DNA from 3 places in the Vibrio sp. 10N.261.46.E11 genome. Region 3 is predicted to be linked to each of the others. Evidence: riboswitches for the same ligand, from Rfam matches in the RefSeq annotation. Region 3 holds a riboswitch; each other region holds the start of a gene.

Region 1 (8,241 bases), on a different contig from region 3:
TGTTCTTCTATTGAACCAGAATTCATCAATTCTTTGTGTAATAAATACGGCTCAGAAGTTATTGTAAAGATTCAAACTTATAATTAGCTATATTTAATTATTTAAGGGTTATTGTTTAAGTATAAGATCTCTAATAGTAAGTGTACGTAACGTATATTTTATTGAATATTTTTTAGGTGGATTTTTTAGTCCACTAACAACTTCATAATGATAAGGCTCAGTAGGTAACTACCGAGCCTTATTATCAAACTTTACTTCAGCTACTTCGCATAACTCGAAGGAAACAGTGCTCGTTTCGCTTCTTCATCACGTTCGGTTTTAAATTCAATGCCTTTACCAATCTCGCGAGCGCGCAGTGCAGCAGGGCGGGTGTTGATTGCGTTAAACCAACGCTTCAAGTTCGGGTAAGGTTCTAAGCCTTCTTCACCAAGTACGAAAGGTGCTTTATCAATCCAACCCCATGCAGCGACATCGACAATGGTGTACTCATTTCCGACGAAAAACTCACGACCTTCCAGGTGCTTCTCTAACACTTCGTAGTGACGTTGTGCTTCACGTAGGTAACGGTTCACAGCGTAGTCTAGACCTGCTGGCGCAGCATGACGGAAGTGTACCGATTGACCTGAATAAGGGCCAAGGCCGCTGGCGATAAACATCATCCAAGAGAGCAGTTCAGCTCTGTCTTCTGGTTGTCCCCCAAGCTCGCCAGTCTTCTCTGATAGGTACAAAAGGATAGCGTTAGAATCGAACACGCGCTGTCCATCGTCTTCAATGGCTGGTGTTTTACCGTTCGGGTTAATCAAACGATATTCCGGCGTGTGTTGCTCGCCCTTTAAGGTATCAACAGGAACGAGTTCAAAATCTAGGCCTGTCTCTTCTAGAAACAGAGCGATCTTCATTGGGTTGGGTGTTTGGTGAAAATAGAACTTAAGCATGGGGTAACTCCTTGTATTGATAATTCATTAAAGCACCTCTTGAACGATCGTTCAATAATTGATTTTAATTTATTTGAAAACCGGTTGATGCGTGTTTTAAATCTATGCGCTTAAAACTTCGTTATTAGAGCGAGAATGGAATCGAATGATTCAGTGTGTTGAATTTTAAGTTGTTGAAAAATGAGCTTAAAGTTGCTGTTTGGGCGTGTTGTTTTCTACGGAGTTCGGGTTTGTGAAGGGTGGTTTTCGGTGGAATAGGGCGTATGGAATCCTCAGTTAGATATTCCAAAATGATCGGTGAATTCCCCTTTAAACCAAAATTATCTCGATGCGCAGGCTTATTGGTAAGTTCAAAATCGTGATCTGTTGCCACACCTTATGCAACAAATGAATATTAACCTCGGAGATTCTGGTGTGGTTCACGGTTTTTTAATCTTGGGGGCTTACATTGGGGAGCAAATCTGATTTGAACACTTAACGACACAGGATTTTTCCATGAAAAAGAACATTATCGCGCTCGCTCTTGGTGGCATGCTTGCTTTTGGCGCAACACCTTATTCTTTTGCCGCTAACGATGGCGCAGTACAAGCTTCAGCGGATTACGCGCAGTTGGTGACTGAGCGACAAGTTGTCGACCAACTACTTCTTGATGCGTTGCAGGCGTTTAAGTCTCCGGCAAGAATTTCACACGCGGGCTTCACGGCCAAAATGCCAAGCAACATGGAAATTGTGACTAACCGATTGTTAGAAGCGTACCAGCTAGAACCTTACCGTACTGATTTGTTGATCTCGGCGGCGAATGCTCAGATCTACAACAAGAACGCAGAGCGCGCTATTGAGTTGTTTGAACAAGCACTGACGGTTGCGCCAGACGATGTCGATCTTCATGCTTACCTTGCGGTTTGGCTGCGTTTTGAAGGCAATGAAAGTGAATCCAACAAGCACATGGAGAAGCTAGAGAGCCTGAATAAAGGTAAGGCAGAAGATATTAAACGCATTTTTGCTACGGTCGACCGCGTGTTAGAAACTCCTCTTAAAGAGTCTGCGGATAAGGGGCTGTTGAGCGACCACGGTGCCATCGTCACTTTAGGCTACGCGCTTAACCCAGATGGCTCTATGCATGAAATCTTGATTGAACGTCTTGAAACAACATTAGCAATGTCGAAAGCGAACCCAGATGCGATGATCGTGTTAACGGGTGGCGTGCCGAAGAACCATAAGACTGAAGGCAAGTTAATGGCGGATTGGCTTATCGATAAAGGGGTAAGCAAAGATCGCATCATTGAAGAGAACTACGCGACCAGCACGGTAGGTAATGCCTTGTTCAGTAGCTATGCTCTTGCTCGTCATGATATTAAACATGCGACCATTATTAGCTCGGCAAGCCATGTTCGTCGTGGTCAAACTCTGTTTGAGATCGCTAGCTGGCAAACGGGTCCTCAGGGTATTACCTTCGATACCGTTTCTTACCCAGATAAGCCGCTAGAAGATCTTAAGAAAGCGAGCAGTGGTGAGCTTCTAGGCATCTACCGCGATGCGCTTAGAACCTATGGCATGTGGAGCTACCGTTCTTACCCATTAGAGTCTCGCTAGGCTTAGGGTTACTTCACAGCTGGCAAAATATAAGTTGCTAGTACAATCGAGCACAGCTAGATGGTATGCTGTGCTCCTACTTAATTTAGTGTTTCAAAGGCAAAAAAATGAACCCGATTTTAGCGATGTTGAAAGAGAACAATATTAGCGACGAGCAGATCAGCGAGCTATTCAAGACGTTGACCGAAAACCCTCTTGCAGCAATGGCGACAATCAGCCAACTTGGTTTACCACAAGATAAGCTTCAAATGCTGATGGGTCAGGTAATGCAAAACCCTGCGCTAATCAAAGAAGCAGTTGAAGAGCTTGGCCTAGATTTTTCTAAGGTTGAAGCCGCTAAAGAGCAACTTCAAAAATAAGTGAGTTTGACTGAGCTGATATCGTCTTAGCTTAATCAAAATTCAATGAAAAGGTCGTTTAAGTTCAGCAATAGGCTGTCTTAACGGCCTTTTTTGATCTTGGTGGCGATTATTCACTTTGATCAAGTTGTTTAAAATCATCCTCTCCGACCCTATGCATACCGACCATTTCAACACAATTGACAGCACCTTTGCCAAATATGCGTTGCTACTGACAATTTGCCTACTAGACTTAATTAACCTATGTGCGACTTGATATGTGCACCTTGATGAACAGTGCTTTTGGATGAGGAACGCCCTGAATCGTAGGGACATAAACATTAAACAATAGCGCTGTTTATTTATGGGTCACAACAAGAAAAAGAATAAGAGGGCACTCAAATAAGCCCTTTATTGAGCAGTGATTTTATAGGAAATGAGTTATGAAATATTTAAAGGAAACGGCTTTAGCGAGCCTTGTGCTGGCAGGGCTTGTTGGTTGTGGCGGAGACTCAGGATCATCAAGCAGTACGACACCCATTACCTTGAGTGTGAGTGATGCGCCCGTCGATGATGTTAAAGATGTGACGGTGACATTCAGCAAGGTGGCTTTACTTCCTCAAGGGGGAGGTTCGCCACTAGTTTATGACGTGTATAAAACGGATGACAATGGTAACTACGTTGACAAAAACGGTGATCCTTTGCCAGACGGTGAAGACCCTATTCCACTCAGTATTAATTTATTGGATTACCAAGGCAGCGAGGCGCTTCCTTTGATTAAAAATGAGGTCATCCCGGTAGGCAGTTATAAGTTGTGTGTGTTTGCTCATGATGGTGACCACCCAACAACACCTTCTTACGTTATAGAAAACGATGATACGAACCGTCAGTTAACGGTGAAAGGTAATGGCGCGTGCCCGCAAGGTGTGGGTAAAGAAGATAACGCTGGTGTGCTGTATTTTAACAACTCATTCAATGTGAACCAACAGAGTAACGATTTTGTTGTTGAGTACGATCTTCGACGCGGATTAAAGAACAGTTCAAGTCTCCCTGATTACACCATTCAAAGGACGTCTGTGAGCCTTATCAATAAGGTTGAGACAGGAAACATTGAAGGTACTGTAGCGACAACAACTTTTGGAGCTTGTAACCCGACAAATGACAATACCTTCGTTCAATCGGTTTATTTGTATGAAGGTGACATCGTTAAAGCTGACATGGCACCAATTGGTGGTACAGCGGAGAAAAAACCGATCACTTCAGCGTCAGTGACATTGAATAAAGCGCAGACCAACTATGAGTTTTCTCTGGGCTTCATTGATCCAGGGACTTACTCTTTAGGCTATACCTGTACCGCACAGCATGACAGTGATGAAGACAATGCTGATCCGGTTGCTGATGGTTTTGATATCTATGCTGTTGAAAATAGTGTTCAGGTATTGATTGGTCAGAACAGCCAAGTATCGTTTTAAATCTTTAACGTGATTAAGCATTCGAATAAATACGGCCTCTTATTTGGAGGCCGTAATGTTTAATGGAGCCAGCAGCCCTACGTTGTTTTTCTGTGTTCAGAGCACAGCCTTCAGTGAATTTCATTGATGAATAATTCTTATAATTGAATAAAATCAGTATCTCAGTTGTGAGAGTGCTGTTACTATCGCTATCAATAGTCGGGGGGCATATACCTTATTTGGTGTTTGCTGAGATCGTTAATCGAGACCCGTTGAACCTGATTCAGTTAATACTGGCGTAGGGAACTATAAGCACTCGATCTACGTCTGCACCCATGAAAGCTTTCATGAGCCTAATGCGACTTCTCCTTCGATCAGTGTTCGTTCTCCTACGTCTTGTAAGATAGTAGGAGCGACAATGACACACAGTTCTATTTCAAAAGATTTAACGCCAAAAGCCTCAACTACAAAATCCTCAACACAGCAGCACTCTGCTGAAGACACGATTCGCACGAATACTCCGATTGTTTTAACCATCGCGGGTTCTGACAGTGGCGGCGGTGCCGGTATCCAAGCTGATATTAAAGCCATGTCTGCTACCGGTAGTTTTGCTTGTTCTGTGATTACCGCGATCACTTCCCAGAACACTCAAGGTGTGTCAGCCATTTTCCCTATTCCACTCGACCATGTCGCTAGCCAATTAGATGCGGTTTTTACTGACCTCAATATCGTGGCAGTAAAAGTCGGCATGTTGGCTGATGCGCAAATCATTAAAGTCGTTGTGGACAAAATTAAGCAATACCAGCCTAAGCACTTAGTGATTGATCCTGTAATGGTTGCAACCAGTGGTGACCTTCTTTTAGAAAACGCTGCCATTACTACGCTAAAGCAAGAGCTGATTCCGTTGGCAGATATCATTACCCCGAACTTGCCAGAAGGCGCAGCACTTACGGGTAAACCGGTACCTGAAAGCGAAGCTGAAATGCAGGGCATGATTGAAGACCTGCGTGCTTTGGGTGCCAAAGCGGTACTCCTAAAAGGCGGCCATTTAGAGAAAGATGAGAACAGTAACGACTTACTGATTCTGCCAACCACGTCTGCTCTGATTAGCGCAAAGCGTTTTCCTACCAAAAACACCCACGGTACGGGTTGTACGCTTTCATCTGCTATTGCTTCTTTCTTAGCTCAGGGCAACACGCTGGCAGAGGCTGTGGACCTAGGCAAACAATACATTTCTCGCGCGATTGCTCATGCTGATGAGTTGCAAATCGGTCAAGGTCATGGCCCTGTAAATCACTTCTTCGCTGGACACGGTAATGTCCGTTAATACCGTTGGTGTTCAGCTCAGCAATGCCTCCTTACGTTATAACGACAGCGAGTACGCGACCTTGTCTGGGTTGTCGCTTAGCTTAAACGCAGGTAAGTGGACAGTATTGCTGGGTCGAAGTGGCTGCGGAAAAACCACGGTATTGCGTTATCTGGCAGGGTTGCTGGACGACAAGGTGGAGTGGCAGGGCACATTGGCAACCTCTGATGAATTGCCTTTAACGGATCGCATCGCTTACATGGCGCAGCAAGATTTGTTATTGCCGTGGCTATCGGTCATCGACAATGTTTGCCTGAGTCATCGTTTTCAAAATCCAGCTTCTGATAAAGCACGGCAAACCAATCAAGCACACGAGTTGTTAGCTGAAGTTGGTTTAGCTGATTATGCGAATGCGATGCCGGATCAGTTGTCTGGAGGCATGCGTCAACGTGTTGCTTTGGCTCGAACCTTAATGCAAGACAAGCCAGTGGTGCTGATGGATGAGCCGTTCTCTGCGCTGGATGCGGTAACAAGACATAAGCTGCAAAGTTTAGCGTGTGAACTGTTAAGAGATAAAACCGTTGTGTTGATTACTCATGATCCACAAGAAGCGGTGCGTTTGGCGGACAACTTGTATGTGTTGCAAGGCACACCTGCGAATGCTCAGTCTTTGTCTGTGCCTAACACGGCGACACCACGAGTGTTAGATGGTGAATGCGCTGAGTTACAACAAGCGATCTTAGATCAGTTGGAGCGTGATTATGAATGATCTAACGCGAAGCGAAGTTACTGATAGCTCCAAGATAGAAAACTCAATGGAGGAAAGTTCAGCTAACACACCAGCTAGCACTATACGTTCTCGTCAGATGAACCCTGTTGCTCGATTAATTATCAGCGGTGCTGTGATTCTCGGTTTATGGCAAATGGTAGTGGTTATCTTCGAAATGCCGAGCTTCATTCTGCCGACTCCCGCCGAAGTCTTCATCAAGCTAATCGAACGCTACGATGTGTTACTTAAGCACACTTGGGTGACTGCGCAAGAGATCTTACTTGGTCTATTGCTCGGCTTGTCCATGGGGCTATTTTTCGCCCTACAGATGTTGATGTTTGAACCGCTGAAACGTTGGTTGTTGCCTATCTTAATCGCTAGCCAAGCGATCCCTGTGTTTGCGATCGCGCCAGTATTGATGCTGTGGCTTGGTTATGGCATCGCTTCGAAAGTGGTGATGGCGGCGATCATTATCTTCTTCCCTGTGACCGCATGTTGTTACGACGGCTTACGCAATACACCAACAGGCTACCTTGATCTTGCTAAGACCATGGGTGCATCTAAATGGCAATTGCTTCGTCATATCCAACTGCCTGCGGCACTGCCAACATTGGCGTCTGGTATTCGTGTGGCGGTGGTGATAGCCCCAATTGGTGCAGTCGTCGGCGAGTGGGTGGGGTCGAGTGAAGGGCTAGGTTACTTAATGCTTCAAGCCAACGCGCGCATGATCATCGATGAGATGTTTGCGGCCTTGTTTATCTTGGCGGTGCTTTCAATCTCGCTCTACTTCATCACGGACAAATTACTTAAAAAAGCTATCCCTTGGGAGAACCAGTGATGGTTCGCTCAATAACTCTTTGTTTAATAAAGCTTCGCTCAAGGCTATTTATCTAAACAACACCTCGTTAAAAATTAGCTCGACACACACAATAAGAATATTCAAAAGGAAAGGTTAACTGTGAAAAATACAAAATTGATAGGTGCAGTGGCACTGCTTGCTTCATTGGTTTCAGGCCATGCATTTGCGGATTCTGAACAAAAGAAACTGACACTGATGTTGGATTGGTTTGTGAACCCGAACCACGGCCCAATTGTGATTGCTCAAGAGCGTGGTTACTTTGCTGAGCAAGGCTTAGACGTTGAAATCCAAGAGCCTGCAGACCCAAGCACACCAGCGAAACTGGTCGCAGCAGGTAAAGTCGATCTAGCCGTAACCTACCAACCAAGCCTAACTATGGATGTAGCAGCTGGCTTGCCTCTCGTTCGTGCATCAACTCTTATCGCAACACCACTGAACACGCTGATGGTTTTAGATAACGGCAAGAACGATTCGCTAGCGGATCTGAAAGGCAAAAAGATCGGTATTGCGATTGCGGGTAACGAAGAAGCGACCATCGGCACTATGCTAGCGCAAGAAAATGTTGCGTTTACAGACGTGCAAACCATCAATGTCGGTTGGGCACTGTCGTCTTCATTGGCATCGGGCAAGGTAGACGCAATCTGGGGTGGCTTACGTAACTTCGAAACTAACCAGTTAGCTCTTGAAGGCTTTAAAGCCAAAGCGTTTTTCCCAGAAGAGCACGGTGTGCCAGCTTACGATGAGCTGATCTTTGTGGCAAACGCAAAGCAGCACGACGATGAAGCGATCAAAGCGTTCAACAAAGCATTGGAACAAGCAACGACTTACATCGTGAACCATCCAAAAGAGTCATGGAGCGAGTTTGTGGCGTATTCACCAGATACGTTGAACAACGAGCTTAACCAACGCGCATGGAATGACACACTAACCCGTTTCGCACTTCGCCCTTCTGCAGTAGATATGAAGCGTTACGACGATTACGCGCAGTTC
Region 2 (8,241 bases), on a different contig from region 3:
AATAGCAAAACGGCTACCCAAAGGTAGCCGTTTTTATTTGCCAGTATCATTAAGATGTTTCACGTGGAACATAAACCAAATATTGATTAACCAGAATAGGCACTGTGCCAATCACGCCACACCGGGTCGAACCCTCGCTGTCGGATCATCGACTCAACATCAGCTGCACTTCTCTCATCACTGATCTCAAACTGCTCAAGCTCTTCCTCATCAGAAGCATAACCACCAGGCTGGGTTTTAGACGCAGCCGACATACTGGTGATTCCCAATGGCAACACATTGTCGCGGAAAGCTGCAGACTCACGAGTCGAGAGAGACAATTCAACCTCAGGGTTTAATAAGCGATACGCACAAATAAGTTGAACCAGCTGTTTATCGTTCATGACCGACTTAGGCTGTAAGCCTCCACTAGACTCCCCACCTTCACACGGGCGAAGACGTGGGAATGAAATCGAGTAACGTGTCTGCCAATAAGTACGCTCTAGGTAATCTAAATGAGCAGCAACAAAGAAGCAGTCGGTTCGCCAATCTTCCAAACCGATCAAAGCACCAATACCTATCTTATCAATACCCGCCTTTGCCAAGCGATCAGGGGTTTCAAGACGATATTCAAAATCCATTTTATTGCCACGTAGATGATGCTCAGCGTAGGTCCTTGGTTGATAGGTCTCTTGATAAACCATCACCGCATCTAAACCGAGAGTTTTAAGTTCGGCGTAATCTTGTTGATCAAGTGGCTGCACTTCCATCGCAAGGTAGTTGAATTGCTTTTTGATATTCGGCAGTACCTGTCGAAAGTAATTCATCCCGACCTTGGTTTCATGTTCACCAGTCACCAACAACACGCTATCAAACTTCATCTTTTTGATGGCCGCACTTTCGGCATCAATTTCATCCAAAGTAAGCGTGCGACGCTTGATACGGTTCTCCATTGAAAAACCACAATACGTACACGCGTTAGCGCATAGATTCGAGAGGTACAAAGGAATATAAAGCGACATCGTATTGCCAAACCGCTTGCGAGTCAGTGCCAACGATTGTTGTGCCATCTGCTCTAAGTAAGGTTCTGCCGCCGGAGAAATCAGAGCCTTAAAGTCTTCCAAGTCGCGTTTAGGTTTACTCAGAGCGCGTTCAACATCCGCTGCCGTTTTACTGAAGATAGACATACCAATGTCATCCCAGTTGAGCTGTTTAAATCGATCAACAAACGTCATAACAATACTACTCGTCTAGGAATGAAGTTAGCGGGCTCGAAGCAACCGCGTGAGATACTTTTCCTGCAAGTCCAGCAAGGTAAGCCATTCGACCTGCTTCAACTGCCAGCTTAAAGGCAATCGCCATATCAACGGGCTGTTGAGAAGCCGCAATCGCCGTATTCACTAACACAGCGTCTGCGCCCATTTCCATTGCACGAGCAGCATGAGATGGCGCACCAATGCCCGCATCAACAATCACAGGGACATTCGCTTGGTCGATAATGATCTCTAAGAAGTCCGCCGAAGCGATACCCTTATTTGAACCAATAGGTGCACCGAGTGGCATCACAGCTGCGCAGCCTACTTCTTCTAAGCGCTTGCACAATACAGGGTCCGCGTGGCAATAAGGCAATACAACAAAGCCATCTTTGACCAGTTGCTCAGCAGCTTTAAGCGTTTCAATTGGGTCCGGCATCAAGTACTTTGGATCTGGGTGAATTTCCAGTTTAAGCCAGTTTGTGCCTAGCGCTTCACGAGCCAAATGCGCAGCAAAAACGGCATCTTTTGCACTCTTCGCCCCAGAGGTATTCGGCAGTAAGTTCACGCCAGCATCCATGATCGGTTGTAGGATATCGTCTTGCTCAGAGCGAATATCAACTCTCTTCAGCGCCATGGTGGCCAGTTGCGAACCTGAAGCCTCGATAGCACTCGCCATCAAATGCTTGTTAGCGAACTTGCCAGTTCCAGTAAAGAGTCGAGATTGAAACGTTTTGTCTGCGATGGTTAACATGGTTAGCCCCCTGCAATAGCTTGGAAAAGAGAGATGGAATCTCCTTCATTGACGATGGTTTGTTGCCATTGGCTGCGCGGTACAACCGCATTATTAATAGCAAATACACAACCTAAGTCAGGTAGCGATAGTGCTTGGATGATGTCTGAGAGAGACGATGATTGCGCGACCTGCTCTGGTTGCTCGTTTATCGAGATGGTTATATGGCTCATTGGATTTCTTCTTCTAAATGCTTAACTACAGACGCACTGCACACGGGACATGCGCTATCTTGCGTGACCAACAGGTTTTGCCAGTTCATGGTCTGGCCATCGAACAGCTTTAGTTGATGTGTTGCGACTTTAAACTCGCCACTACTAATACGCTGAATAGCAGCAAGAGCTTGGAGGTTACCTATAGTGCCGACCACTGGACCAATGATGCCGCTATCACTACAACGCGTTGTTTGTGGATGGTGCTCAAACGGGAAAAGGCAGTGGTAGCACCCTTTCTGGTTCTGATAATCAAATACAATAAACTGGCCTTTCCAGCCGATTGCAGAACCCGAAATCAAAGGGGTCTTCGTGCTGAAACATGCTTGGTTAACCTGCTGGCGTGACTCGAAGTTGTCAGTACAATCCAACACTAAATCAGCTATCATCACTTCAAGCTCAAGCTGACTTTCACTCATTCGTTGATTGATAGTTCTTACTTGGCTGCGACCATTGAGTTCACTCAATTGTTGCTTCAAAGCTTCAACCTTAGGCGAACCTAATTGGCTTTCCTTGAACGCTACCTGTCTTTGCAGATTGGATGAATCAACACAATCGTCATCGACCAACACGATTCTTCCAATTCCAGAAGCCGCGAGATAGAGAGCAGCGGCATTACCTAAACCACCGCAACCAACCACCAACACATGGCTGTTTAACAGGTTTCGTTGCCCTTGTTCACCCACTTCAGGTAACGCAATTTGTCGTTGATAACGAATAAATTCAAAGTCACTCAGCATAGCTAGGCTCCCGCATAACCTCTTTACTAGTCATTGAAGACCTAGGAGCCATCAGCTTATCGAAGAATTCGATCACTTTTTGTGGGTCTGTCGCTAATGTAATCGCACGTACAACCGCTAAGCTCGATACACCACACTCCCAAACCTGCGCAGCTGTCGATTGGTCAATACCGCCAATAGCAACCGTCGGATAACCGGTAAGTTCTTCTGTGTATGGGATAGTATCAATTAGCTGTTGGTACAGAGATAAACACACCAAGCCTTGAGGCTTTGATGGCATCTGTTTCGTCGTGGTCGGAAATATATGACCTAGTGCAATGTAGCTTGGATTAATCTGGACGATGCGTAGCAACTCATAATAACCATGAGTCGATAGACCGATCTTAATACCCGCTTGGCTCAGTTGGGAAAGGTTTGATTCTTCAATATCCTCTTGCCCCAGGTGCACACCAAAAGCACCATGCTTGAGTGCAAGCTGCCAGTAATCGTTAATAAAAACCTGAGCGTTATGTTCTCGACCAAGTTCGATCGATCGTGCGACTTGTTGCTCTAAATCGGCTTGTTGAGGGTTCTTAATACGCAGTTGGACGGTATTAATCCCGAGCTTGAGCAACCTGTCTATCCACTCGACATCATCAACCACCGGGTATAAGCCGAGGCTATTCTTAGTCAACTCTGGGAAAGAAAGTGATGTCCCTTGGTTAGCCCAACCAACGCTTATATTCAGTCGTTCATCTTCAAGGACAGGGATAGGAAAACTTTGATAATGTGCTGGCCATGTTCCACGTGAAACATTCGATGCAGCGCGAGCTAAAACCAGCGCGTCTTCCAATGGGAATTCCAACGCCAATAAAGTAAGTAGCCAAGCAAAGTGGACACTGCTATCTAATTCTTTATGAGCTGTAGTTTCACTCTTAATGACACGATTAGCATCTAGGTGAGACCAGATATCCATTACAGATGAATCATCTGAGACACCAATATAGATAGTGTTTGGAGATTGTGTAAAAGCACCACCAACGTCAGTTAGCGCGACAGAATTACTGTAATCAACAACATGATTCAGTTCCGCTAACTTACACTCCGCCAATGAATCAACATCATGAACGAAGCCAATAGATAACGCCTGCTGAGCATCAACGATAAAGAAGTATTGAGTTGGGCTTACGCCCAACTCAACTGCATCAGTTGCTAAACCTTGTCGCTTAGCAACCAATAGACAGTTCTGCACCTCTCCCGTTAACTCAATATTTTGAGATGGGATGAGTATCTTCACTGTCATTATTCCTCTAATTGAGCTTCTTTTGCACCTACTGCAGGGTGGTAAAGTTCAGAGCCGGTATCACGGAACTCTTGTGATTTCTGACGCATCCCTTCCAACGGGTTATCCAACATCTTAATCTCGATGGCCTGATCCGCGGCTACTTGCTCTGTATCTTTCGCATACTCTCGAACTTCCTGAGAGATCTTCATAGAACAGAATTTAGGTCCACACATTGAGCAGAAGTGAGCAACCTTGCCCGACTCTTGTGGCAGGGTTTCGTCGTGGAAAGAACGTGCTGTTTCCGGATCTAAAGCTAGATTAAATTGGTCTTCCCAACGGAATTCAAAACGTGCTTTAGATAATGCATTATCTCGGATTTGTGCGCCCGGGTGCCCTTTTGCCAAGTCTGCAGCGTGTGCAGCAAGCTTGTAAGTAATCAAGCCAGTCTTAACATCTTCTTTATTGGGTAAGCCCAAATGCTCTTTAGGCGTTACATAACAAAGCATCGCACAACCGTACCAACCAATCATCGCCGCGCCAATTCCAGAGGTAATGTGGTCATAACCCGGTGCGATATCTGTAGTCAGCGGGCCTAATGTATAGAAAGGCGCTTCATGGCAGTGCTCCAACTGCTCGTCCATGTTCTCTTTGATAAGATGCATAGGTACATGTCCAGGGCCTTCAATGATCACCTGAACGTCGTATTCCCAAGCTACTTTGGTTAACTCACCTAGAGTACGTAACTCCGAGAATTGAGCCTCATCGTTGGCATCTGCAATAGAGCCTGGACGTAGGCCGTCACCCAGTGACAGAGCGACATCATACTTCGCACAGATCTCACAGATCTCGCGGAAGTGTGTGTATAAGAAGCTTTCTTGATGATGTGCAAGACACCATTTCGCGATAATAGATCCACCACGAGAGACAATACCAGTCACACGTTTAGCCGTCATAGGTACGTAACGAAGCAGTAAACCTGCATGGATAGTGAAGTAATCAACGCCCTGCTCTGCTTGTTCAATCAAGGTATCGCGCATCACTTCCCAGTTAAGGTCTTCGGCTACGCCATTCACTTTCTCAAGCGCCTGATACATAGGAACCGTACCAATTGGCACTGGGCTGTTACGCAGGATCCATTCGCGAGTCTCGTGGATATTACGGCCAGTAGAGAGGTCCATTACGGTATCGCCGCCCCAGCGGGTTGACCATACTAACTTCTCAACTTCTTCTTCAATTGAAGAGCTTACTGAAGAGTTACCGATATTGGCGTTCACTTTCACTAAGAAGTTTCGACCAATAATCATCGGTTCTGATTCTGGGTGGTTGATGTTTGAAGGGATAATAGCTCGACCTTCAGCAACCTCTTTACGCACGAACTCAGGGGTAATTTCTTTTGGCAGGTTTGCGCCAAAGCTATGGCCAGGGTGTTGGTGATTAAGCTGTTCATCAGCGAACTTCTGACGCCCCATGTTCTCACGTATCGCAATGTACTCCATCTCAGGAGTGATAATTCCCTGACGAGCATAATGCAGTTGAGTTACACATTGGTCGCCAGTAGCGCGACGTATTCGAGGCAGGTTTCCGTAACGAAGGTCGTCTAGGGTTTCATCTTCTAAACGTTCTTTGGTGTAAACAGAGCTTACATCATCGAGCAATTCCGTATCACCACGCTCTTCAATCCATTGCTCTCGCAACTTAGGAAGGCCGCTATAAAGGTCTATTTGATGCGTAGGATCGGTATAAACACCCGAGGTATCGTAGACATGAATCGGCTCATTAGGTTCGAATACAGGCTCTTTTTTTGTACCACCAACAAGGCTATCTGCGAGGGATATTTCTCGAACTGGGACTTGAATGTCCTCTCGAGAACCTTGGATGTAAGCTTTCTTTGAATTTGGATAAGGTTGTACTGATAAAGAATCGATGAAATTCTTCGCTTCCAGTCTTGCTTGTTTACGACTCGACATAGCATTTTTCCTTGGCTTTTAGCCATTATTTATAGGGATAAAAATGCTTGACGGATTAGATGCTACAAGAGGGATCACGGTAAGAAATACAGTTGTGATCTGGAGATAGATCTCTAGAAGGATTCTAGTTAGATATCTACTCTTGTTCCCTTCGCAGGTATTAGCCTGATCAGGTTCAACGGATCCCGAGTTAACGGTCTCAGCCATATGGCACTCCGACAAGTTCGATCGAGTATATAAAAACGGCTTGGATAAACCAAGCCGAGTTGTTAACAAATCGTAAGAAAGTTTTAAGACTTTATCAAAAGTTGGAAGCCGATCCATGCAGCTGAGATACTGAGAACCACGTTGAGCAGCACATTGAGCCCCATCTTAAAGAAAGCGCCCTGCTGCATAAGAAGCACGTTATCCATCGAAAATGTAGAGAACGTTGTCAATGCTCCAAGGAAACCGAGGCCAATGATCTGTCTCCATGGCTCCGTCGCAATCATCTCATTCTCGAATGCGGCAATGAGCAAGCCCATAATCAAAGAGCCGATCACGTTAACAGTTAGCGTACCATAAGGAAAACCACGCCCGAGCATCACCACACATAACTCTGAAATCAAATAGCGCGAACAAGCACCGAATGCGCCACCAATGGCAATAAAACCTAAAATAGATAACTGACCCATGAATCCTCCCAAATAACAGTCCCTATATTCTAGCTTTACCGCCGATAAAAGCGAGGGTAGAAACTTAGAATGCATGCGCAAAAATTAAACGTTACAGGTGTCACTTAACTTCAATATATCCCATTAGTCCCGTTTTCATGTGCTCAATGACATGACAGTGGTACATCCAACGTCCTGGGTTGTCTGCAACAAATGCAGCTTTAGCACGGCCGTTTTTTCCAAGTAACACAGTATCGGTATGGAAGGGCTCTTCTATTTTTTTACCATCAAGTTCCAATACAGTGAATGTATGACCATGAATATGAATTGGGTGATGGTACTGAGTGACGTTCTTGAGGTCGAATATATAAGTTTTACCTAACTCCAAAGTCGCCAACGGGTCTGGAACACTGTCTTTACTCATTCCCTCCCACGCACGTTTATTCGTAAGCCAAAACTTAGGCATCGACTTCCCATCTTTAGATACCGGTGATACCGCCCCTTCCCACTCAAACACAAAATCGATTTCTTCTGCATTAGCGAGATTTAAGTTAGGCACAGGATTGAGGGGCAATAAAGGAAGTGTTTGGCCTTCGATTAACGTTGAATCAACAGCCTCAAACTCACACAAGGAAAAAGGAAAACGCCCTTTCATTTGAAGGACACTCACTCGCTCCCCCGCCTTGGGAGCAATCAGCCCGAGATCGACACGCATACCTGGGCCAATCTTGTGTTGAGTCAGCTTATAAGGTGTCTTTACAGGGTTACCATCAATAGCAATGACCCATGCTTCAGCCCCCTCAATGGCTATAGGATAGGTAATCGTGTTATCAACATTAGCGATACGCAGCCTAGTCGTTGCATGCTGCTTCAATTGATAGATAGGTTCATGTACTCCATTAACGCTACTCCACTCTCCTGGCGTGCCCATACGAGCGCTGAGGCGAGGGATCATCAAGTCTTTCCACTGACCTTGTTTGTCGATATGCCAATGTTTAAGCATCAGAGCATGCTCTTCATCGAACTGAACTGCCTCGCTCTCTTCGACAATAATAAGCCCGACCAAGCCCATACCAAGTTGCTTAACACTGTTCATGTGTGGGTGATACCAGAATGTACCCGCATCTGGTGGCGTGAACTCATAGACAAACGTTTCACCGGGCATAATCGGAGACTGACTTAAGAAAGGAACCCCGTCCATTTCAATCGGAATTCTCAGGCCATGCCAATGAATTGTGGTCGGTTCTAATAGCTTGTTGGTAAATCGAATCGTTACCTTTTCGCCTTGTCGACAGCGAATAATCGGCGCTGGAGTCTGTCCATTAAAGGCTAAAACATTAGTACTAAATCCCTTCACCAACTCAGCTGTTGAAGGCTCAG
Region 3 (8,241 bases):
TGGGCTTTATTCACCTAGACGCCTAGTTAAATTCTAAAGGTTAGATCTTTTTAATGGTAATGAACTAAGCGACGCAGATCTCACTTACTATGTCGACTAAATTTGTTTTGCATTGCTACTCGCTTTTAATCTTCATTTAATGATAATGAGTGCAGTAGTTTGATTTAGGCATGGTTCATTTAGCCAAGCGTTTGGAAGCAATTTATGCATATTCATATCTTAGGAATTTGTGGCACCTTCATGGGAGGTGCTGCGGTATTGGCTCGTCAATTAGGTCACAAGGTTACCGGTAGTGACGCGAATGTTTACCCACCAATGAGTACCTTGTTGGAATCTCAAGGGATTGAAATTATTGAAGGGTTCGACCCTAGCCAATTAGAACCAAGACCTAACTTAGTGGTTATTGGTAATGCGATGAGCCGTGGCAACCCGTGTGTTGAGTATGTATTGGATAACAATCTTAGATACACCTCAGGGCCGCAATGGTTGCAAGAGTTCTTGTTGCATGACCGTTGGGTTCTTGCGGTATCGGGAACGCATGGCAAGACAACAACATCGAGCATGCTGGCTTGGATTTTAGAAGACTGTGGCTATGCGCCTGGCTTCTTAGTGGGCGGAGTGTTGGGTAACTTTGGTATCTCTGCTCGCCTTGGTGAAAGCATGTTCTTCGTGGTCGAAGCCGACGAATACGACAGTGCTTTTTTCGACAAACGGTCTAAGTTCGTTCATTACCACCCAAGAACCTTAGTGATGAATAACCTAGAGTTCGATCATGCTGATATCTTCGATGATCTTGAAGCGATTAAGCGTCAGTTCCACCACTTAGTGCGCACTGTGCCAAGCAATGGCCGTATTTTCTCACCGAAGCAAGATACCGCGATCCAAGATGTGTTATCTCGTGGCTGCTGGAGTGAAACTGAGTCGAGTGGTGAGCTCGGGGATTGGGATGCCAAGAAATTAGTTAAAGATGGCTCCAAATTTGAGGTGTACTTCCAAGGTGAATGTGTTGGAATCGTAGACTGGGATTTAGTTGGCGATCATAACGTAAGCAATGCTTTGATGGCGATTGCGGCGGCAAGACATGTTGGTGTGACACCTGATTTAGGGTGCGAATCGCTGGCGACTTTCATTAATACCAAGCGTCGCTTAGAGTTTAAAGGCGAAGTAGCTGGTGTTTCTGTCTATGACGATTTTGCACATCACCCAACGGCGATTGAACTTACGCTGGGCGGCTTACGTAATAAGGTCGACACAAAGAAAATCATTGCCGTTTTAGAGCCTCGTTCTGCCACCATGAAGCGCGGTGTGCACAAAGAAACGCTGGCTGATTCGTTGAAGCAAGCGGATTCTACTTACTTATTCCAACCCGATAACATTGATTGGTCGGTACAAGATGTCGCCGATGCGTGTCACCAACCGGCACATGTGAGTGATGACATGGATGCATTCGTTGCTAAAATTGTCTCTGAGGCACAAGCGGGCGATCAAATCTTGGTAATGAGTAATGGTGGCTTTGGTGGTATTCACCAGAAACTGTTGGATGGATTGGCAATCAAAGGCTAACGCATCCACGACCTTATAATTTGAAGTAATTGAGAACATGACAAAACACGATAAAGCGATAACTCTGGCTTTCACTGGCGCATCCGGTGCGCCTTATGGCCTGCGTTTACTTGAATGCCTTTTGGCCGCCGATTATCAGGTCTACTTGCTAATATCATCGGCAGCGCGAGTGGTGTTGGCGACCGAGCATGAACTTAAGTTACCTGCTGGGCCAGATGCTGCGAAACAAGCTTTGGTTAAGCATTTAGATTGCGACCCAGAAAAGCTGGTGGTGTGTGGCAAAGATGATTGGTTCTCACCGGTTGCCTCTGGTTCAGCAGCACCGAAGCAGATGGTGGTGTGTCCATGCTCTGCGGGAAGCTTGGCATCGATTGCTCATGGCCTATCAGATAACTTGATCGAGCGCGCAGCAGACGTGGTTATGAAAGAGCGAGGACAGTTGTTGTTGGTGGTTCGTGAGACGCCATTTTCTACGTTGCATCTAGAGAATATGCACAAACTCTCGACCATGGGCGTGACGATCATGCCTGCAGCTCCGGGCTTTTATCACCAACCTAAATCGATTGAAGACTTGGTTGATTTTATGGTGGCGCGCATTCTGGACCATCTTGGTATCGAGCAAGGTTTAGTGCCACGTTGGGGGTACGATCAACGTAATTGATCCAAACTTGATGGCTTATTGTTAAAAATCAAATTACAATCCTGAACACTCATCGGGGAGCGAACCATTCAAATAATGAATGCGAGCTGAGATCAAGCACACGCTTGGGACCCGTAAACCTGAACCAGATAATGCTGGCGTAGGAATTGAGTTAGGAATAACCTCTACCGTTCTCCTCCCTCAAACCTGTGCCGCTCAGACCATGGAGAGCGTCCAGTGAAATTAACATTAACAACTCTTGCTGTTACTACAGCCATCTCTTTTTCTGCCTTCGCAGCAGACAACACCTTAACTGTTTACACTTACGACTCTTTTGCTGCGGATTGGGGCCCTCGTCCTGCCGTTGAAAAAGCATTCGAAGAAAAGTGTGGTTGTGATGTGAATTTTGTCGCGTTAGAAGATGGTGTGTCTATTCTAAACCGCTTACGTCTTGAAGGTGGCAACAGCAAAGCTGACATCATTTTAGGCCTAGATAATAATCTCATGGCTGAAGCGAAATCTACGGGCCTATTGGCTGAGCACAGTGTTGATACATCATCTGTGACGCTTCCTAACGGTTGGAACGACAGTACCTTTGTTCCTTATGATTTTGGTTACTTTGCGTTTATCTATAACAAAGAGAAGCTAGCAAATCCGCCAAAGAGCCTGAAAGAACTGGTTGAGCAACGTGACGATCTTAAGGTTATCTATCAAGATCCACGTACATCAACACCAGGCCAAGGCATGATGCTATGGATGAAGTCGGTTTACGGTGATGAAGCAACTGCAGCATGGAAGAAGCTTGCTCAGAAAACGGTGACTGTGACTAAAGGCTGGTCTGAAGCTTACTCTATGTTCCTAGAAGGCGAGTCTGATTTAGTGTTGTCTTACACAACTTCTCCGGCTTATCACATCATTGCAGAAAGTGATTCTAAGTACGCAGCTGCAAGCTTCGAAGAAGGGCATTACACTCAAGTTGAAGTGGCTGCTAAGGTTAAAGGCAGTAGTAACGAAAAGCTTGCTGATGAGTTTATGGCCTTTCTCCTAAGTGATGAGTTCCAATCGGCGATGCCTACAGGTAACTGGATGTACCCAGTAACGGGTGTCGAGCTACCAAAAGGTTTTGAGCAGTTAACTGTACCGCAGAAGGCGCTGAGCTTTAGCTCTGAAGAGATCGCCGAGAAGCGCAAGCCTTGGATTCGTGAATGGCAGAGTGCGCTTACTTTCTAACGTACTTTTAAAAACTAGCTTTCTGTATTTAAAGGTTCATTCGACATCAATTGAGTGAGCCATTTACGGTAAAAATCAATCTATGATAAAGAAAACACCTAAGGTCGGGATCTGGGTTGCGATACTCATTACCGCCTTCGTGGTTTCAGCAGTTGGGGCATTGCTTAGCAATGCCCCTTCTCTTGATATCAGCCAAGTATGGTCCGATCCTTACTATTGGCATGTAACGAAATTCAGCTTTTATCAAGCGACACTCTCAACGGTGCTGAGTGTTGGCTTTGCTATACCCATTGCACACGCTCTGTGTCGCAGACAGTTTTTTGGACGAGCCTTGTTATTAAGGTTGTTTGCGTCGACCTTAGTTCTACCTGTGTTGGTCGGTGTATTTGGCTTGCTAGCGATTTACGGAAACAGTGGCTGGTTAGCTAAATTCTTGGCGAACTTCGACATTGAACTACCATTCTCGATTTATGGGTTGAACGGTATTTTGTTGGCGCACGTTTTCTTCAACCTGCCTTATGCCAGCCGCTTACTTTTGCAAGCGTTAGATACCGTACCTGCTGAGCAGCATAAACTGTGTGCTCATTTGGGCATGAGCCATTGGAATAAATTCAAATGGGTTGAATGGCCTCGTTTAAGACAGCAATTGCCGCATGTGTGTGGTTTGGTCTTCATGCTGTGTTTTACCAGCTTTGCTACCGTGATGGCACTAGGCGGAGGACCTAAATCAACCACTATCGAACTCGCCATTTATCAGGCGATTAAATTCGACTTTGACCTGCAGGCTGGTGCCTTGCTCGCGATATGGCAAATGCTGCTGTGTGGTGTGCTAGCTGTGAGCATTCAACGCCTATCGAAACCTATTTCAGTGACAGCCAGTCAATTGTCGGAAGAGAAATATTTGGTTAAGGACTGCTGGTGGTCAAAAGCTTGGGATAGCTTTTGGATCATCACCGTCTCAATGCTGGTATTGCCGCCATTAGCTATGGTTATCTTTAGTGGTATTAACTCTCAGGCGCTCACTGTACTGAGCAGTGAGCCGTTTTGGGCTGCGTTAATGACCTCGGTTAAAGTCGCGTCATTAGCAAGTGTTATCGCGGTTGGTATTGGTATCGCCATACTGCTGACTAGTCGAGCATGGCGTTTACAGAACAAGAATTTTCGAGCCGATAAAATCGAGTTGATTAGTACTATTATTTTAGTGACTCCGGGGCTAGTGATCAGTACGGGCCTCTTCTTATTACTGCGTTCATTCACCGATGTTTTCAGTTTAGCTTTCTTTATCGTGATTGCAGTAAACAGTTTAATGGCGCTTCCTTACGTAATTAAAACCTTGGCTCAACCTATGCTACATTTGTCTCAGCAGTATCAGTATGTGTGCGCAAGTTTGGGAATGACTGGTTTCACGCGTTTTAGGCTAGTGGAGTGGCGCGCATTGCGTAAACCGATGGCACAAGCCTTCTCGATCAGCTTTATGTTAGCAATGGGTGACTTAAGTGCGATTGCTTTGTTTGGTAGCCAAGATTTTAGAACTCTGCCCTTGTACCTATTCCAATTATTAGGCAGCTATCAAATGGAAGCCGCAGCTGTGGTTTCCGTGAGCTTACTGTTATTGAGTGTTGGCAGCTTTAGCCTGATTGAATTTTTATTTACTCGAAGATCTAAGCTCGATGCTAAAGAATTGAGGAACCGATGTTGTTAGTGATGAAAGATGTGGACTACCACTATCACAGAGAGTTGTTTTGCTTTGATTTTCAAGCTGAGCAGGGCGATATTGTTGCGCTGATGGGGCCAAGTGGCGCAGGTAAATCAACGCTGTTGGCACTGGTTGCTGGGTTTATTGAGCCCACTTCGGGTGAGATCTCTGTAGCGGGACAGTCACTGATTGGCAAAGAAGCACATCAGCGTCCATTAGCGATGTTGTTTCAAGAGCACAACCTGTTTGCCCATCTCACCGTACGTGAAAATATTGGCTTAGGCTTGCATCCAGGGTTAAAGCTTACGGCAACCCAAAAGCACGAAGTCGAACAGGCCGCTGCACAAGTGGGTGTCGCGGAGTATTTGGATCGATTGCCTGAGCACTTATCAGGCGGTCAACGCCAACGTGTCGCGTTAGCTCGATGCTTTGTTCAGCCTCATGATATTTGGCTGCTTGATGAACCTTTCTCTGCGCTTGACCCTTTGCTTCGTGAGGAAATGCTTAACCTTGTTAGGCGATTAGCCGCCGAGCGAAACATTACGGTATTGATGGTTACTCACCACTTAGGTGATGCACGCAGTATCGCAAATAAGTTCGTTTTTGTAGCGCTAGGTAAGGTGTTGGTTGCAGACTCGATAGAGACACTGACGGCTGATCATCCACAGCAAGAGCTAAGCTCGTTTGTTAAAGCGGGTGAATGATAATTTTTTCACTCCTGTGAGTACTTCTTAATATTGAGTACTTATTGATATTGAGAGCTTCTTGATATCGAGTGCGTCAAAAACAAAAAGACCTAGCATGCGCTAGGTCTTTTATTATCTTTCTGATTAAAGGGCGGCGAAGATTAGTCGCCTAGCTTTAGCTCTTTTAAGATTTGGAATATTTCACGAGAAGACTTAGCCGGTTTATTTGCCGCTTTCTCTTTGTTAGCTTGACGAGCGAGCTGACGAAGACGTTGACGGTCAGCTTCCGGGTACATTTCCATAACGTCTGAAATGGCCGCATCGCCTTCTGCAACAACACGATCACGCAGTTGTTCTAGTTTGTGCAGTTCAACTGTTGCTTGAGAGTGTTTGTTGCGAATCTTATCTAAAGCCGCTTGAATTGGCTCTGGATCGACACTGCGCATTACTTTACCAATGTATTGAAGTTGACGGCGCTTCGCTTCATTTTTAAAGCGTTGTGCATCTTTAATCGCTTGTGCCAAATCTTCAGACAGCGGAAATTTGTCTAATACAGAAGGCTTTAGGTCAACAAGCTCTTCTCCCAGCTTTTGCAGGGCGTCCATGTCCGTTTTCATTTCTGTCTTACTTACCCAGATGATTTCTTCTTCTGGTTCCCATGGGGCTTTTTGGTTTTTGCGAGCCATCTTTTCTGCCTATGTCACTATCTCAAACGAATATATTGCCTATTTTAGCAAGAATCTTGGGGAGAAAGCGAAATTCTTGTTATCCTACGTAATATTGACCTAAAAAATTAGAATAGATATGGATGTAAAACAGCAAGTCGCCCAGCAAAGAGTTGAGCTAGAAGCCGCAGTAGCTAAAGCGTTGGATATGGCATCAGTGAGTGCAGACGCCGCTGAGGTTGCTATTACTAAGTCAACGGGTTTAAGTGTTTCAACACGTATGTGTGAAGTGGAAAACGTTGAATTTAATAGTGATGGTGCGCTAGGTATTACTGTTTATCGCGGCCAGAAAAAAGGCAGCGCATCTACATCTGATCTGAGTGAAAAGGCTATTGCTCAAACAGTCGCGGCTGCGCTTGATATCGCTCAGTACACATCTGAAGACCCGTTTGCTGGTCCTGCAGCAAAAGAATACATGGTAAAAGAAATTCCAGACTTGGATCTTTTCCACCCTGATGAACCAAACCCTGACTATGCCGCTGAGATTGCGATTGCTGCTGAGAAGCAAGCGTTAGTTTATAGCGACAAGATCAAACAGAGTGATGGCGCAAGCTACGATAGCCACTATGGCGTTAAGGTTTATGGTAACAGCCATGGTTTACTAGCAAGCTACGCTTCAAGCCGCCATAGCACGAGCTGCTGCGTGATTGGACAAGGCGCTAATGGTGAAATGGAACGTGACTACAGCTACACCGTTGCACGTCACCGTGATGAGCTATGGACGCCTGAGCGCGTAGGTCAGGAAGCTGCAGAAAAGACCATTAGCCGTTTGGATGCGAAAAAGCTACCAACAGGCCAATACCCAATCATGTTCGCAAATGATGTTGCTACAGGTCTTATCGGTCACCTAGTGATGGCGATAAGTGGCGGCAACCTTTATCGTAAGTCGTCTTTCTTATTAGATCACCTAGGTCAGAAAATTTTACCTGATTGGTTTAACATTTCTGAGCGCCCTCATATCTTACGTGGTTTGGCTTCAAGCCCATTCGATAGCGAAGGTGTGTTCACTCAAGATCGTGAAATCATCACTGATGGTGTGTTAGCAACTTACCTGCTAACTAGCTATGCCGCACGAAAAATGGATATGACACCAACAGGTCATGCGGGTGGTATCCATAACTGGTTTGTAAAATCAACGGGTCAAAACTTTGAGCAGATGCTAAAAGAGCTAGGCACTGGCTTCCTTGTGACTGAAGTAATGGGTCAAGGCGTTAATACCGTGACCGGTGATTATTCACGTGGCGCAGCAGGTTTCTGGGTTGAGAATGGAGAAATCCAATACCCAGTATCAGAAGTTACGATTGCGGGTAACCTAAAAGATATGTTTAATCAGATCGTTGCAGTCGGTAACGATGTTGAAACACGTTCACAGATTCAAACAGGTTCTATCTTGCTTGAGTCGATGAAGGTCGCGGGCGAGTAATTCAATTAACACTAATCTGATGAATTAAAAAAGGGAGCCGATAGCTCCCTTTTTGTTTTCTGTATTTCGCCAAAAATTGGCTAGTTGCTTATGATAACTAGATCAGTATGATTTAAATAAGAATGGTTGCTAAGCCTAAGAACACCGATAGGCCAATAACATCGGTTACTGTGGTCAGAGCCATACCGCCCGCAAGTGCTGGATCGATATTCATCTTTTTCAGCATTACCGGGATGGTTACACCGGCGATACCAGCGACAATCAAGTTGGTCATCATC

The links. Region 3 has a riboswitch for thiamine pyrophosphate ahead of thiB (thiamine ABC transporter substrate binding subunit). Riboswitches for the same ligand answer to the same signal wherever they lie in the genome.
Region 1: another riboswitch for thiamine pyrophosphate. It lies ahead of thiD (bifunctional hydroxymethylpyrimidine kinase/phosphomethylpyrimidine kinase); the one in region 3 lies ahead of thiB (thiamine ABC transporter substrate binding subunit).
Region 2: another riboswitch for thiamine pyrophosphate. It lies ahead of thiC (phosphomethylpyrimidine synthase ThiC); the one in region 3 lies ahead of thiB (thiamine ABC transporter substrate binding subunit).

Annotation. Positions count from the first base shown of each region.
Region 1 is NZ_JBFRQW010000032.1:316-8,556, forward strand. It holds partial or broken gene AB4407_RS10590 (RNA-directed DNA polymerase) at 1-87, shown strand, start outside; gene AB4407_RS10595 (glutathione S-transferase family protein) at 261-935, opposite strand; gene AB4407_RS10600 (ElyC/SanA/YdcF family protein) at 1,431-2,528, shown strand; gene AB4407_RS10605 (DUF2999 family protein) at 2,636-2,887, shown strand; gene AB4407_RS10610 (DUF4382 domain-containing protein) at 3,310-4,338, shown strand; TPP riboswitch at 4,528-4,639, shown strand; gene thiD (bifunctional hydroxymethylpyrimidine kinase/phosphomethylpyrimidine kinase) at 4,736-5,644, shown strand; gene AB4407_RS10620 (ABC transporter ATP-binding protein) at 5,634-6,392, shown strand; gene AB4407_RS10625 (ABC transporter permease) at 6,490-7,230, shown strand; gene AB4407_RS10630 (ABC transporter substrate-binding protein) at 7,351-8,241, shown strand, end outside.
Region 2 is NZ_JBFRQW010000085.1:18,795-27,035, forward strand. It holds gene thiH (2-iminoacetate synthase ThiH) at 87-1,214, opposite strand; gene AB4407_RS20485 (thiazole synthase) at 1,222-1,986, opposite strand; gene thiS (sulfur carrier protein ThiS) at 1,989-2,198, opposite strand; gene AB4407_RS20495 (ThiF family adenylyltransferase) at 2,195-2,977, opposite strand; gene AB4407_RS20500 (thiamine phosphate synthase) at 2,967-4,259, opposite strand; gene thiC (phosphomethylpyrimidine synthase ThiC) at 4,259-6,208, opposite strand; TPP riboswitch at 6,338-6,436, opposite strand; gene crcB (fluoride efflux transporter CrcB) at 6,499-6,882, opposite strand; gene AB4407_RS20515 (multicopper oxidase family protein) at 6,983-8,241, opposite strand, start outside.
Region 3 is NZ_JBFRQW010000054.1:48,570-56,810, reverse strand. It holds gene mpl (UDP-N-acetylmuramate:L-alanyl-gamma-D-glutamyl-meso-diaminopimelate ligase) at 205-1,563, shown strand; gene AB4407_RS17335 (flavin prenyltransferase UbiX) at 1,601-2,224, shown strand; TPP riboswitch at 2,268-2,387, shown strand; gene thiB (thiamine ABC transporter substrate binding subunit) at 2,441-3,433, shown strand; gene thiP (thiamine/thiamine pyrophosphate ABC transporter permease ThiP) at 3,516-5,135, shown strand; gene thiQ (thiamine ABC transporter ATP-binding protein) at 5,129-5,833, shown strand; gene yjgA (ribosome biogenesis factor YjgA) at 5,977-6,501, opposite strand; gene pmbA (metalloprotease PmbA) at 6,620-7,963, shown strand; gene mgtE (magnesium transporter) at 8,076-8,241, opposite strand, start outside.